Regions from separate parts of the Arthrobacter sp. A5 genome, predicted to be linked through region 2. Evidence: riboswitches for the same ligand, from Rfam matches in the RefSeq annotation. Region 2 holds a riboswitch; the other holds the start of a gene.
The links. Region 2 has a riboswitch for cyclic di-AMP ahead of ACLLJI_RS03060 (M23 family metallopeptidase). Riboswitches for the same ligand answer to the same signal wherever they lie in the genome.

Region 1 (7,489 bases), 220 kb from region 2:
GTGCCGTGCTCGACAAGATAGTTCAGCAGCTCGAATTCCTTGAACGTCAGGTTCAAGGTCTCGCCGTCCAGGTGCACCTCACGACGTGCCAGATCGATCAGCACGCCGGACGGGCGCGATTCCTGTACGGTGCGCAGCCGGGCTGCCTCCTGACGCTGGCGGGCAAGAACCGTCGGATCACCGAACGTCGAGCGGACCACTTCGAGAGCCGTGCCGGGAGTGTCTGCGGGAGCTATCGCCACGGCGGCATAACTCTGTGCCTGCGGCACCAGCGACTGGACATGTGCCCGAATATCCTGTGCCAGCTTGGCCAGAGACGTTCCTGCGGCGGCAGCGGTTTCCTCATCCACGCCGACATACACGACGAACCCACGGGCCACGTTGTCCGCCGCCGAGGCGCGGGCACTTTCTACACCGGAGATGACGGGGGTGGGAGCTGTCAGGGGTGCATCGGCACTGTGGGCGGCGGGTCGGTTCTGGCCGAATCCGGCCGGTCGGGTTTCCTGCTCATGGCCGAAGCCGTGCGGAGGAACGGCCGCGAGATAGCCGGCCCGCGCGGCGAACGGAGCGCGGAAACTGTTGGGATTGTTGACGGCATTTACTGCGGCCGGCTTGCCTGCATTGCGGACGGAGATGTGGACGTATCCGGAAGCTACTGACATGGGATTACCTCAATGTGAATGGCCGACGTCGCGGCGCGAATGCTTTTCCTCACCCGGCCGATAAGCCGGTGAAATGCCCATCAGGGGCAGGCCAGATGGGCCGATAATGCCTGAACTCAGGGGTAGCGGGTCAGGCCTGCATTCGACAACAGCACATGATCCTTCCAGTGGTTTCACCGGGGAGGGTCGCTGCGGCTGCAGATGCCATTGAGTGGATGTTCACAATCAGAGTGTGCTACGTAACAAAGCGAACACGCAAGTAACATTGCGCCAAAGTGTCCGCATAATGAGATGGATAACCTCAATGTGTCCAAGGTCACAGGCGGTTCAGATTGTCGCTTATTCAGCTGTTATCCGAAGAACCGGCTGAGTTTCCGGCTGAGAGGCCTGAAAATCATTCGATTCTTCGTTGAACCGAGCAGGCCGGAGCATTATCGGTGACCAGGCCCGGACGCTGAAGGCAATGTCACCAGTGCCCCGCCATGCAACGGACCCGCTCCTGCATAGTTTTCGGCCGTTTAACTGCATCGAGAGCCGACGACGAAAGTCCCGTCTGACTGCTACCCGGGCGCACGGGTGGCTAGTCTGGGGTTCACAGCTAAAACATAGCCGGCGCCCAGCGCCGGCAAACCCCATTGCCAGAGAGTTATAGCCATGGCATCTTCGCGCTCTTTCACAGAACATCTCCCCCGTCTCACGCATCAGGACGGCTCGCCGATCCGCGCTCTCGTCGTGGACGACGAAGCGAGCCTGGCCGACCTGATGCGGATGGGACTGCGGATGGCCGGGTGGGACGTTGTGGTGGCCCACGATGGAAATCAAGCCATCAAAACCGCGCGTGAATTCCGACCCGAGGTGCTGGTGCTGGACGTCATGCTTCCCGGGGTCGACGGCGTCGAACTCCTTGGCAAGATCCGCACCTTTGCACCCGGTGTGCCGGCGCTCTTCCTGACCGCGAAGGATACCGTGGAAGACCGTGTCACCGGGCTGGCCGCCGGCGGCGATGACTATGTCACCAAACCGTTCAGCATGGAAGAAGTCCTGCTCCGGCTGCACCGCATCGTCCAGCGCTCCGGCGTGACGGCAGAGGACGCCGCCGAGCTGGTAGTGGGGGATCTGACCCTGAACCAGGACACTCGGGAGGTGATCCGCGGCGGGGCGCTGATCGCGCTCACGGCGACGCAGTATGAACTACTCCGCTACCTGATGGAAAACACTCGCCGGGTGCTCAGCAAGTCACAGATTCTTGACCGGGTCTGGAACTACGATTTCGGTGGCCAGGCCAACATCGTGGAACTCTATATCTCCTACCTGCGCAAAAAGATCGACGCCGACCGTCCGCCCATGATCCACACCGTGCGGGGTGCTGGTTATGTGCTGAAACCGGCCGCTCCGTGAGCCTGCCCGCTTCCGTCATTTTGCACAGGCCCGGGCGATGGGGCCGCCCCCGACAGCGTTGGTCCCGGTTAGGATCCTGGCATCTTCGGACCAAGCTTGTGCTCGCCACGATGGCGCTGCTGACCGCCATTTGTTTCGTAGTGGGTCTGGTCAGCTATGCTGCCGTCCAGGCTTCTCTGACCCATCAGTTGGACGACACCCTGGCCGAGGCGTCACACCGGGCCACGACCTTCAGCGCCGGCCCACCCCCGCAGGGATCCGCCGGTGACCATCCGAATCCGCTGAACGCCCGCGGCACCGGCATCGGCACCCTCAACGCGCGTATCTCCGCCGGTGCGGTGACAAGCGCCGGCCTGCTGTCCAGGGATCAGACTATGCCCGGAATCACCGCCGGAGACGCGGCCACGCTCCTCGGAATTCCGGCCGAAGCTCCCCCGGTGGACCGGACCCTCTCCAACGGCGACTACCGTCTGGTGGCCGCCTCCATGCCGGACGGGGACATCATCGTGACCGGCCTTCCGCTGGCGCCCAACAACGCCACCCTGGCATCTCTGGTGCTCGCCATTGTGCTGATCTCCCTGGGCGGCCTGCTGGCCCTCGGGCTTGCCGGAACCTTCATCATCCGCCGCACCCTCGAGCCGCTTGAGGAACTTTCCGCTGTTGCCACCCGGGTGGCAGGGCTGCCGCTGGACGCCGGGGAGGTCGCCCTGGCGGTGCGGGTGCCGGCCAAGGCGGCAAATCCCGAGACCGAGGTCGGCAACGTCGGGCATGCCCTGAACAAGATGCTGGACAACGTCTTCAGCGCCCTGCAGGCCCGGCAGAAAAGCGAAACAAAGGTGCGCCGGTTTGTCGCCGATGCAAGCCACGAGCTGCGCACCCCGCTCACGGCCATCCGCGGCTACACGGAGCTGCTCCGGATGACCGAGACGCTGAGCCCGGACGGCCGGAATTCTTTGGACCGGGTGGAGTCCCAGTCCAAACGGATGGGAACCCTGGTAGAGGACCTGCTGCTGCTGGCCCGGTTTAATGAGGGCCGCGCCCTGGACCTCAAGGAGCTGGACCTGACCGAGGTGATAGTGGAGAGCGTCAGCGACATCCGCGTCATTGCCCAGGATCATCTATGGAAGATGGACGTGGCAAGTGAGCCGCTGCGCATCCGCGGCGACGAAAACCAGCTCCGCCAGCTGCTCATCAACCTGCTCACGAATGCCTACAAGCACACGGACGCCGGCACCACGGTCTTCACCGCCGTCCACCGGGCAACGGATGGTTCCATCGTACTGACCGTCACCGACAACGGCCCCGGCATCCCAGAGGAATTCCAGGAGCAGGTCTTTGACCGCTTTGCCCGCGCCGACTCCGCCCGTTCCGGCGCTACGGGCACCACGGGTCTGGGGCTGGCCATCGTGCAGGCGATTGCCAATGCGCACGGGGGCCGAATCGAGCTCACCAGCAGACCCGGGCGCACCACGTTCGCCATCCGGCTGCCCGCCGCGCTGGTCATCGCATAGAGCCGACGGCGACGGCAGGCACTGACGGCTGCGGCAGCACTGACGACGGCGGCGGGCACCGTCAACCGCGGCACGCCTGCCGCCGTGCCGCCAACCGCGGCGCCGCCCCACCGTCGTCGCCCGTCAGCTACGGAGCGGACGCCGGAAACTGAACTGCGTGACGCGGTGCATCTGGTCCCGCAACCGGACGTCGTTGCGCCGGTTGAGCAGGATCAGGGCCCACGCACCCGCCACCACGGCCACCACTGCCCCGATCCCCACGGACCAGCGGGCCCCGAACACGGTTCCGATCCAGCCGATCAGCGGCGCCCCGATCGGAGTTCCGCCCTGCAGCACCACCATATACACCGCCAGCACCCGTCCGCGCATGACCGAATCGGTGGAAAGCTGGATGCTGGTATTGCAGGCATTCATGAACGTCAGGGACGCGAGTCCCACCGGTATCAGCGCCACGGCGTACAGCCAGTAGCTGGGCATCAGCGCCGCAATCCCCGCGAACAAGGCAAACGCGAGGACGCCGCCGATCACGTAGCGCATCCGGGTGCCCTGCCGGCGGGCGGCCAGCAGGGCAGCGGCCAGCGTGCCCAGCGCCATCACGGAGCCCAGCAGGCCGTACTCCCCCGGGCCAAGGTGAAACACGCTCGTGGCCATCAGCGCATTGGTGATCTGGAAGTTCATGCCGAACGTCCCGACCACGCCGACCAGCACCATGATCATCATCAGATCGGGGCGCTGGCGGATGTAGCCCAGGCCCTCCCGGATCTGGCCCTTGCCGCGCGGCGCCCGCTCCGATGGATGCAGCTCCTCCGTGCGCATCCGCAGCAGCGAGATCAGCACGGCAATGAAGCTTGCGGCGTTGAGCAGGAATGCGGTCCCGGTGCCGAACCACGCGATCAACAGACCGGCGACGCCGGGACCGGCCAGTCGTGCCAGGTTAAAGGACGCGCTGTTCAGGGCGACGGCGTTGGGAACGTCTCTCTGTTCCACCACCTCCGAGACAAACGCCTGCCGGGACGGCGCGTCGATCGCGCTGGCCACGCCAAGCAGCAGTGCCAGCGTGAAAACCTGCCACAGCTGGACCGTGTTCGTCACGACCAGCAGACCCAGCGTAAGCGCGCAGATGGCCATCGCCGTCTGCGTGCAGAGCAGGATCCTGCGCTTGGACACGCGGTCTCCCAGCAGCCCCGCGTAGGGCCCAATGAAAATGATGGGCAGAAACTGCAGCCCGGTAGTGATACCCACGGCAGTGCCGGAATTATTGGTCAGGATCGTCAGGACCAGCCAGTCCTGGGCGACCCGCTGCATCCAGGTTCCGATATTGGAGACCAGTGCCCCGCCGACCCATAACCGGTAGTTGTAGACCTTCAGGGCCCGGAACATGTCCTTCATCTGGCGCTCATTCCCTGCAGGATTCGGGCGGCCTCGCGGAGCACTGCGCGCTCCTGGGGTTCCATCGCGGCCAGTCGCTCGGCAAGCCACGCGGTACGGTGACTGCGCGCGTCCGCCAGCACACCCGTCCCAGCGTCCGTGATATTCACTAGGACCTGCCGCCCGTCCGTGGGGTGTTCGCGGCGCGTGACCAGACCGGCCATTTCCAGCGCGTTGACAATCCTGGTCATCGACGGCGCCTGAATATGCTCCCAGTCGGCGAGCTGACGCAGGGTCATCGGAGCATGATGGATGGCTGCGAGGACCGAGTATTGGCCCGGCGAGACAGCCTCGCCGCTGGCCTCCGTGCGCAGCCGCCGCGAGGTGCGCATGACTGCGATGCGCAGATCCACCGCCAGTGGGCCCGCGTCCGGCGCGGAGCCGTCGTCCGGATCCTTTTCACGTGCGGTTCTTGCCTTCGTCGTCGGCTTGGTCGCTGCCACAGTCATCAGCCCGCTCATTAGGTGCATTTCAAGCTACATAGTTACCGTAAGTCATTACCCTTGCTAAGTAAATCCTGAGCTTGGCCTGTCCCCAAAAAGATTGCGCAGCAGATTACACAAAAGCTGTCCGTTATCAAAATGTGACACTCGGCGGCGAGTCCGGTATTGTGATGGAGGCGCCAAAATCAGCAAATCATTGCTCCCTGGTGTCCGTGGCCGGATCGCCGAGCTCTGCCCCCGCCCACGTTCCGTTCGAGAAACGGCAGAGACGGGGGACCCACATCCGGGCTTCCGCAGGAAGCCCTTGGGGCTAAGCCATCCGGTCCGTGCCGCTCCTTGCCGCGCAGATCGGACGGCCGGATGCTCTCATCCGAACCCGACAGCTCACCTCGCAGGCGTCGAGAGAGGTTTGCAGCATGTCCGAAAACATTCAGCACGGCCGACGCCGCGTCACACCGACCCGTCGAAAGTCAGCAGTCCGGCAGCTATGGGAAGCGGCCCCGAAGCCAGGTCCCGTGGGCCAGCGAATGACCGCCATCGCTGTCGCCGGCTTCCTGCTCGTGGGGATGGGCGCGTCCAATGCGGCCCTGAGCCACGACGGATCCGCGACTGTTGCGCCCACAGCCGATGCACCCGTCTCTGCGCCAGGCAATGTACCAATGGCATTCACCCGCACGGACGTGAAATCCAGCGCCGCGCCCGCCGCGACGCCCAACGTCAGCGGCGCTGCCTCGGGCGTCCAGGTGCTCGGCGCGAACGGCGGCGCCGTCAACGATCCGGCCGGTGCGCGTGCCTACGCCGCCAGTGTGCTGGCCTCCTTCGGCTGGGGCCAGGATCAGATGACCTGCCTGGTGCCGCTGTGGACCCAGGAATCCGACTGGACGACAACCGCGGAAAACCCGTCCAGCCTGGCCTACGGAATAGCCCAGTCGCTTCCCGCCGAGAAAATGGACAGCACCGGAGCGGACTGGAAGAACAACTACCAGACGCAGATCCAGTGGGGACTCGATTACATTCAGAACCGCTACGGCTCACCGTGCGGTGCCTGGCAGCACGAAACGGCCATGAACTGGTACTAAGCGGCCCTCGACCACCCGCCCCCTCAGGAGCTGCGGTCAGCCCACCACGCCGTAGAGCCGGTCGCCCGCGTCGCCTAGACCTGGCACGATATAGGAATTCTCGTTCAGTTTTTCGTCAATCGAGGCGAGCACGATCGTGACGTTCCTGCCTTCGAGCTCCTCGCGCAGCTTTGCCAGGCCCTCCGGGGCCGCCAGCAGGCAGATGCAGGTGATGTCATCCGCGCCCCGGGCAAACAAGAACTTGATTGCCTCGCGCAGGGTACCCCCGGTTGCCAGCATGGGATCCAGCACATAGACCTGGCGCCCGGTCAGGTCATCCGGCAAACGCTCGGCGTAGGTGATCGCCTCCAGCGTCTCCTCATTGCGGGCCATTCCCAGAAAGCCGACCTCCGCAGTGGGGAGCAACCGCGTCATCCCCTCCAGCATGCCCAGGCCGGCGCGCAGAATCGGGACTACCAGCGGCGTGGGCTTGCGCAGCCCGGTGCCGACCGTCGTCGTCACCGGGGTTTCGATGTTGACCGGCTCAACCCGGACATCACGCGTTGCCTCGTAGGCCAGCAGCGTGACCAGCTCTTCGGTCAGCAGCCGGAAAATCGGAGAAGTGGTGTTCTTGTCCCGGAGAACGGTGAGTTTGTGGGCAACGAGCGGGTGGTCCGCAACAAGTACGCGCATAGGTAAAAGTTACCATTGAGCCGTGACCCCAACAGCGAAGTTCCCCGCAGCTCCCGCACCCGGCGGCGGCCGAGACCGTGCTCAGCACCGCGAATGGATGGGTCTGGCGCTGGAACAGGCAGAGCTGGCCGCAGCCACCGCGGACGTGCCGATCGGCGCCGTCGTCCTGGGTCCCGACGGGTCGGTCCTGGGCGCTGGCTGCAACGAGCGCGTTGCCTTGGAAGATCCGACGGCGCACGCTGAGATGGTCGCGATCCGCGCGGCGGCGCGGGCGCTGGGCTCGTGGCGGCTGGACG
Region 2 (7,489 bases):
GCAGCAGGGGCTGCGGCCGGAGCAGGGGCTGCGGCGGGAGCAGGGGCTGCGGCGGGAGCAGGGGCTGCGGCCGGAGCAGCCACTACAGGGGCAGCCGCTGCAGGGGCAGCCGCTGCAGGGGCAGCCGCTGCAGGGGCAGCGTTGTTCGTGTTCGCGACGGCTTCCTGGACGACCGGTGCGATCTGGTCGGCCTGCGCCTCAACGGGAGCTACCGGCGCAGGCGGCGGGGCCGGGATCGACGTCACAGTCGGCTTGACGAACGACACCGCGGCAGTCGCGTCGGCGGTAATGGCCTGCAGCGCTGCCGCTTTGACGTTAAGGGTCGAGGATGCGTCGGACACCCGCGTCATCGAGGGCTCAGCGGCGTTGGCGGCGATACCGCTAGTCAGGACCAGACCGGATGCGGCTGCAATGACTGCGGCCTGGCGGCCTACGCCGCCCGCATTCGAAGTTACGGCTTTTGCAATAACTGAAATCGATTTGGTCTTTGACACCACGGCGCGGTGCCGTGCAATAGGTGCACGAGAGGTCATGTGGTACTCACTTTCAATGTCTTCAAGCTGAAGGGGCAGCTTCCGGGCAAGGGCCTCGGCGGATTTTTTTCGCGGGCCATCGGCCCGTTTGGAATGTGCTGGCGGTTACGGAAGGGTGTAGAAGACGGAGGTTCCGGTAGCGGTGGCCGGCAGCAGTACTGTGCCGACGCTCGGGTTCAGCGCACTGATGACCATGCCGTTACCCACGTAGATGCCGACGTGGACTCCGCCGTTCTGTACAACCAGATCGCCGGGCTGCGGGTTGGATGTCTGAACCATTCCGCTCCACTGGTTGGTCCGCGGAACGGAAATTCCTGCTTGGGCGTATGCCCACTGCACAAATCCTGAACAGTCCCAGCCCGAGGTGCTGGTGCCGCCCCAGACATAGGGATGTCCGATTCCTGCATAGGCGGCCGCTGCGACGCCCGCATGCCCACTGCCCACGACAGGAGCGGCAACGGCCTCGGTCTTTGCGACGGCTTCGGCTGCGGTGTTCTGAGCAGCAGTCACCTGGTCGGCTGCTTCGGCGAGCGGTGCAACTGCAGCGATCGGTGCTGCTGCGGCGATCGGTGCTGCTGCGGCGATCGGTGCTGCTGCGGCGACTACAGGAGCCGGCGTGGAGCTGACGGCGGGACGGTCGAAGGACACCGCGGCGGTGGCCGGTGCCGTGATCGACAGCGGAGCAACCTGAACGGCTGCGGACGCATCGGTGGTGACGCGACCGGTTTCTGACGCCTGCGCCGGAAGTCCGATGCTTAGGATCAGGCCCGAAGCCGCGGCGATGACCGCTGCCTGCCGGCCCACGGTCCCCGCATTGGAGGATACGGCCTTCGAAATGGCCGAAAGCGGGTTTTTACTGACCGTGGCCACTCTATGGCGACCAAGGGTATTGACTGATGACACGGCTGAAGCCTCTCCCAATGCCTGCGAGGTAAGCTGTCGGATTCGGATGGGAGTCACCCGGCCGCTCCACATTCTGCGGAATTTCTTCCGATGAACGCTTCGCGGCTTCACCCCAAGGACTTCTGACGAAGTCCGTTATTGGTTCCCCCGCCCCTGCCAGACGATTGTTGCGAACGGACCGTGAGCGGTGGCAGAGCTAGGCAATCCACTCATGGGCGCCAACTTCTGTACAACTTGGCGCGAGTAAGACGCTACAACAGATTCAACGCAATGTCACATTCTGGTCACGGTGAGCTGTGGATGGCGCTGTGAAAAAGTGCTGGCGTCAGAGCCAGCCGAGGGGGTCAACAAGGGTGCCGTTGACCACTACCTCGAAGTGCAGATGGCAGCCCGTCGAGGAGCCAGTGGTGCCGCTGAGAGAGATCCGTGCCCCGCGCTCCAGCGTCTGGCCGACGGTCACGCCGATCTGTGAGAGGTGGTTGTACGTGGTCGACAGGCCGTTGCCGTGATCGATCACAATACGGTTTCCGCCGCCGTAGGGATGCCACCCAGCGAAGGTCACGGTGCCGCCGGCCGCACCATGAACGGCACTGCCGCAAGCCACACCGTAGTCTTGGCCGGTATGGACCTCCCCCATCTCTCCGGTCAACGGGTTGATGCGGCTACCGAAGCCCGAGGTCTGCTGTAGGGTATCCAGCGGCGCACTCAGGACACCTTTGGCTGCGGCAGCAGTGACCTCGGCGGCGGACACGGCGAGAGTCTGATGCAGCTTGCCGTCCGCGTCGGGCCGGCTGCTCACCTGGGGACGATCAAATGCCATCGGCACGCCCGGATCCGCCGTAATGACGGCATCTTCGGCCGCTGCACGCCCGGCTGCACCGACGGACAGAGTCGCCGCCGTCGTCGGCATGGTCACGGCCAGTGCCAGGCCGGTCGCCGCCAATGCCATGCCCGCTGTCTGGCTAATCCCGGCGGAAACGGCCCCACGGAACAGCCCCCGCACCGAGGGGTGCCGGCGATTGCTCCGCCGTTCGCGGTGGATGGTGTTGCGTCGGCAGATTGGGGCAGCGGGTGACGCGGGAGCCACAGGAAACCCGCGTCTGCGGCCATGCCGGTGAATCGTGGACAAGGTTGAGCCTCTCTCGTACGCCTGCGGAGTCAGCTGTCGGATTCGAGTCTGGGGAATGATCTGCAGCTCGGCCCGGAGGGCACGGCACGGCCCCGTCGTATCCGAATGGAATGGCCGCCTCAGCCGTCTCATGCCCGGACGGACTTCACCCCAAGGCAGCGTGTCTTCAGCTGCCGTTGAGTGGGTCCCCCGCCCTTGCCATGCGGTTTTTCCTATGTTCCGCTGGCAAGGTTCGGCGACGGAAAGGTAACGCTTTGGTATCAGCGCCAGGTAGCTACTATACGGTAGAAACTTTTCCCCGTAACGGATTCGTTATAATTCCTATGGACAACTCATCCGTCGTCCCACCTTCACTAGGTTTGGTGGTGGCTGCTAGGTGCTACAGTACAGGCGACAAACGCGCGACCGGGTTCCGCGCAGAGCGTAATCAGCTCACGGAGACAAACACATGGGCAGCAACCTCGGGCGGAAGCTCCAATGCGCCGTCGATATCGGGCACCCGCACGGAGATGTAGTCGCCCACCAGGGCCAGCGAAATCCGCGCGCCCGGGCGCAATCCGCCCTCGTCGAGCTGGGTCAGCAATTCCGGATCCACTTGAATCCGCTCGGACAGCCGGCAGATCTCCACCCTTGACGATGCGGTGTACAGCGGCATGGCGTCCAACAGATTGATGACCCCGTCGGTGAAAGCCTTCGACGAGCGTCCGCCCAAAGCCTCAAGGCCCGGAATGGGGTTACCGTAGGGCGACTCCTCCGGATGGCCCAGCAGCTCGTAGATCCGTTTCTCCACCCGCTCGCTCATGACGTGTTCCCAGCGGCAGGCCTCGTCGTGGACGTAAGCCCAATCCAATCCGATCACGTCGGAGAGCAGCCGCTCCGCCAAGCGGTGCTTGCGCATCACCAGGGTTGCCTTATGCCGGCCCGTCTCGGTCAGCTCCAGATGCCGGTCCCCGGAAACGACCACCAGGCCGTCGCGCTCCATCCGGCCGATGGTCTGCGAGACAGTAGGCCCCGAGTGGTGCAGGCGCTCGGCAATCCGAGCCCGCAGCGCCACGATGTTTTCCTCTTGCAGCTCCAGGATGGTTCTCAAATACATTTCTGTCGTGTCGATCAAGTCGGACAAGTCAACACCTTCCTGGCGCTTCGATAGGAAACCTGCGCGCACGATTTTCATGATGCGGGCCAGCAACGGAACCTGCGACTTTTTCGTGCCGGCCCTTGCACTCTCTGCTCTAGGTTAGCTTGCTTGTCAGATGGCGGAAAATTATTCCACTGAAGCCGCCGGACCACAGCGAGGCTGAACTTTACGTCGTGCGACACGGACCGGTTAACGCTGAGGTGCCACGCCACGGCAGAATTATGACCAACCAATAACGCCCCGCCGTTCAATCCTCTTGGAGCTACCCGTGAGCCAATCCACTGCCCTGACCATCCCGGCACCGCTGCTGCCCCTGGACGGACGCTTTGGCGCCGGACCTTCGAAGGTACGGCCGGAGCAAGTGGCGGCGCTGGCTGGCGCCGGGCACAACCTGCTGGGCACATCACACCGTCAGGCGCCGGTGAAAAACCTGGTTGGCGAAGTACGCGCCGGGCTGAGCCGGTTCTTCAGGGCACCGGACGGGTACGAGGTGATCCTCGGCGTCGGCGGGTCCACGGCGTTCTGGGACATTGCCGCCTTCGGCCTGGTGGAGCGGAAGGCCCAGCACCTGAGCTTCGGCGAGTTCGGTTCCAAATTCGCCGGGGCCACCAACAAGGCTCCTTTCCTGGACGCCTCTTCCATTATCACGTCCGGGCCCGGTACCCGGCCGGCGGCCCAAGCCGAGGCCGGCGTGGACGTTTATGCCTGGCCGCAGAATGAGACCTCCACCGGCGTGGCCGCGCCGGTGCAGCGCGTTTCCGGGGCCGACGAGGGCGCTCTGATGGTCATTGACGCCACGTCGGCGGCCGGCGGCCTCGACGTCGACATCGCCCAGGCCGATGTGTACTACTTTGCGCCGCAGAAGAATTTTGCGTCCGACGGCGGCCTGTGGCTTGGTCTGTTCTCTCCGGCCGCGCTGGAGCGCGCAGCAAAGATCCAAGCCGGCGGCCGCTGGATTCCGGACTTCCTGAACCTGCAGACAGCGGTCGATAACTCCCGATTGAACCAGACGTACAACACCCCGGCGCTGTCCACGCTGGTGACACTCAATGAGCAGATCAAGTGGCTCAACGCCAGTGGCGGCCTGGACTTCGCGTCCGCCCGCACTGCCGACTCGGCCGGCCGCCTGTACGCCTGGGCCGAGCAGTCCCCGGTCGCCACCCCCTACGTGAGCGACCCGGCTGACCGTTCCAACGTCATCGTCACCATCGACTTTGATGATTCCGTGGACGCGGCGGCGGTGGCCAAAATCCTACGCTCCAACGGAATTGTCGACGTCGAGCCGTACCGCAAGCTCGGCCGCAATCAGCTCCGGGTGGCCACGTTCGTCGCGATCGAGCCCGACGACGTGACCGCGCTGACCAAGTGCATCGACTACGTCATCGGGAACCTCTAGCCCCAGTCACCGAATCGACAACGCAGTTGAGGCGCATGTTTTGGCGAAACATGCGCCTCAACTGCGTCCCGGATGAAGGGGTCAATCGATAAATGTAACGGGTCAGTTGTGGGTGTCTGCCTCGGCGTCGGCAGCATCCTGCCCCAGTGCCTCTTCCTGTTCCAGCAGCGCCGTGGCCAACGCGGCTGCGTTCTCGGGCAGACCGTTCTCGGGCGCACCGGACGTCTCCGGCAGGAGGAGGCCAGCCAGCTCTGCCGCCTCCTCGTCATCCCCCGGCCGGACCCGGTCCGCCCACGGCACCCAGTCCGGCGCGAGCACCGAGTTTTCTGATGGCAGCAGCCCCACCTCATTAACCGTCGCGGTTTTGGACCGGGACACCCGCGCCAGCACGGCAAACCACTGCCAGCCCACGTACCCGCTCATCCTGCACTCAAAAAGGTGCGTTGCGACGCGCTCGCCCTCGCTGCGGACTCCGAGGTGCGCGCCGATCTGCCGTTCGTCAGCGATCCCCAGCACGCCCTGTCTGGCAACGTCGACGGCGGCCGCCAGCACGGCGTCGGGCTTCCCGGTGCGCCACAGCGGCACGCCGGGCCGGCCCTTCGGCCGCTTTCCCGCACCGGGCTGGGCGGGCACCGTGGACCCGGCGGGCACGGCGGGCACCGTGGATCCGGCGGGCACCGTGGATCCGGCGGGCACCGTGGATCCGGCGGGCACCGTGGATCCGGTGGACCCGGCGGGCACCGCTGCGGGAGTTAAGGAATCGGCCATCACGCGTCGAAGTTTTCGGCGACCTTGCGCAGCGCAGCCGCAATCCTGCCGGCGTCGCCGTCCGGGTATTTGCCGTTGGTCAGACCCCCGACGGATTTCTCCAGCATGCTCACCAGATCCTGCACAATCGGCGCCAGTTCCATGGGCGGCATCCGCTTGGCCTTCGCGACCGACGGCGCCTTGTCGAGAATCCGCGCGGCCATCGCCTGGGCACCCTTGCGCCCGTCGGCGACCCCGAATTCCATCCGCATGCCCACCTTGACCTCGGAAACACCGTCCGGCAGCGCATTGGCGTGCAGGAACACTTCCTTGCCGTCATCGGTGGTCAGGAAGCCGAAGCCCTTTTCGTTGTCATACCACTTGACTTTCCCGGTTGGCACTTCGTTTACCTCGTTCATCGTCTTGCTCGGGTCCCCCGCGGCTGCACGTAAACCTCAAAGGAAAGCCTCCAATTGGGCGCGACGGCGTTGGGCGTGTTGGTCTGCTCCCTCTAGGTTAGCGTGTCGTCCCCGGCGCCGCGGCTTTGCCGCCAAGGTGTCCGCTGTTAGCGTTAACGGCATGACTGAGAACGGCCGTGCCATGCCTGACTCCGGCCGCAGCGGGCTGGTCTTCAATGTAGCTGCTGCGGTACTCGCCGTTGTCTGTGTGGCGTCGCTGGCGAGCGTACTGCTGGTCAAGGTCGCCGGCGGTAGGCCCTGGAGCGCGTTGGACTGGATCGCCATGATTGGGTTGCCGCTGGCATTCGTCCTGATGGGGATCGGCGTGTTGCGCGCCATCGCCCGCCGCCGTCGGCTCTGACCGGCCTGCCCAAAGGGCGACTGCCACGGCCCGTTGGACTGCGGAAAATCGCCCCTTTCGGGCGCGGCTGCGGCCCGCTATCAGGGACACCGTCACGTGTTCAGATTAGGCTGCCCACGGTACCGTTAGAGCGATGTCCTCTATTCGGATTTTGACGGCGGAACTGGCGGCGCGAAGTGACAATGCTTTGCGCATGCTCTTCGATGCACGCCCGGACCTGATCTCCCCGGCCGTTCCCGATTTTGCCGCCCTCGCGGCCCGAGCCTGCGCCAGAGTCAGTGTCGCCCGGGCCCTGGACAAGCTCAATCAGCCGCAGAGCCAGGTGCTCGAGGTGCTGCATCTGACCACCAACGAGGATTTGGGACTCAGCGCCACGGCATCGATGCTCAAGCCGTTGATGGCCGGCAGCACGGTGTCAACCCTCGACGCCATCCTCAGAGACCTGCACGCCCGGGCCTTGCTGTACCGTGATCCGGCCCAGTCCGGACAGCCAGTCAAATCGCGGGCATACCTGCCGGTCAGCAGTCTCAAGGACGTCATCGGCCTGCACCCGGCGGGACTGGGCCGGAGATACGTGGAGCTGGTCCGCACCCAACCGTCGGTCGGGGTGCGGCTGCTGCAGACCCTGAAGGCGCTGCAGCAGTCCGGAGCGGGGGTGAAGGATGCTTCAACGCCGATGGAAGCGGCACTGGCGATGCATGCCTGGGTTGACACCCCGGGGACGCTGGAGCGGCTGCTGTCCGGCGCCCCGGAGAATACGCAGGGCATGTTGGACCGGTTCAGCGCCGGTGCCATGGGCGCCATCCCCAACGCTCAGCGGATAG

Region 1: it holds a riboswitch for cyclic di-AMP, as region 2 does, so the genes downstream of both, ACLLJI_RS02045 (hypothetical protein) here and ACLLJI_RS03060 (M23 family metallopeptidase) in region 2, are expected to answer to the same signal.

Annotation. Positions count from the first base shown of each region.
Region 1 covers NZ_CP180316.1:415,085-422,573, reverse strand. The annotation lists gene ACLLJI_RS02070 (winged helix-turn-helix domain-containing protein) at 1-662, opposite strand, end outside; gene ACLLJI_RS02065 (response regulator transcription factor) at 1,317-2,060, shown strand; gene ACLLJI_RS02060 (sensor histidine kinase) at 2,171-3,571, shown strand; gene ACLLJI_RS02055 (MFS transporter) at 3,695-4,960, opposite strand; gene ACLLJI_RS02050 (MarR family winged helix-turn-helix transcriptional regulator) at 4,957-5,460, opposite strand; cyclic di-AMP (ydaO/yuaA leader) riboswitch at 5,671-5,854, shown strand; gene ACLLJI_RS02045 (hypothetical protein) at 5,859-6,521, shown strand; gene upp (uracil phosphoribosyltransferase) at 6,558-7,193, opposite strand; gene tadA (tRNA adenosine(34) deaminase TadA) at 7,216-7,489, shown strand, end outside.
Region 2 covers NZ_CP180316.1:634,867-642,355, reverse strand. The annotation lists gene ACLLJI_RS03070 (NlpC/P60 family protein) at 1-533, opposite strand, end outside; gene ACLLJI_RS03065 (C40 family peptidase) at 639-1,436, opposite strand; cyclic di-AMP (ydaO/yuaA leader) riboswitch at 1,441-1,625, opposite strand; gene ACLLJI_RS03060 (M23 family metallopeptidase) at 1,762-2,385, opposite strand; cyclic di-AMP (ydaO/yuaA leader) riboswitch at 2,569-2,813, opposite strand; gene ACLLJI_RS03055 (metal-dependent transcriptional regulator) at 2,993-3,688, opposite strand; gene serC (phosphoserine transaminase) at 3,972-5,099, shown strand; gene ACLLJI_RS03045 (DUF3027 domain-containing protein) at 5,202-5,867, opposite strand; gene ACLLJI_RS03040 (cold-shock protein) at 5,867-6,247, opposite strand; gene ACLLJI_RS03035 (hypothetical protein) at 6,426-6,665, shown strand; gene ACLLJI_RS03030 (helicase-associated domain-containing protein) at 6,799-7,489, shown strand, end outside.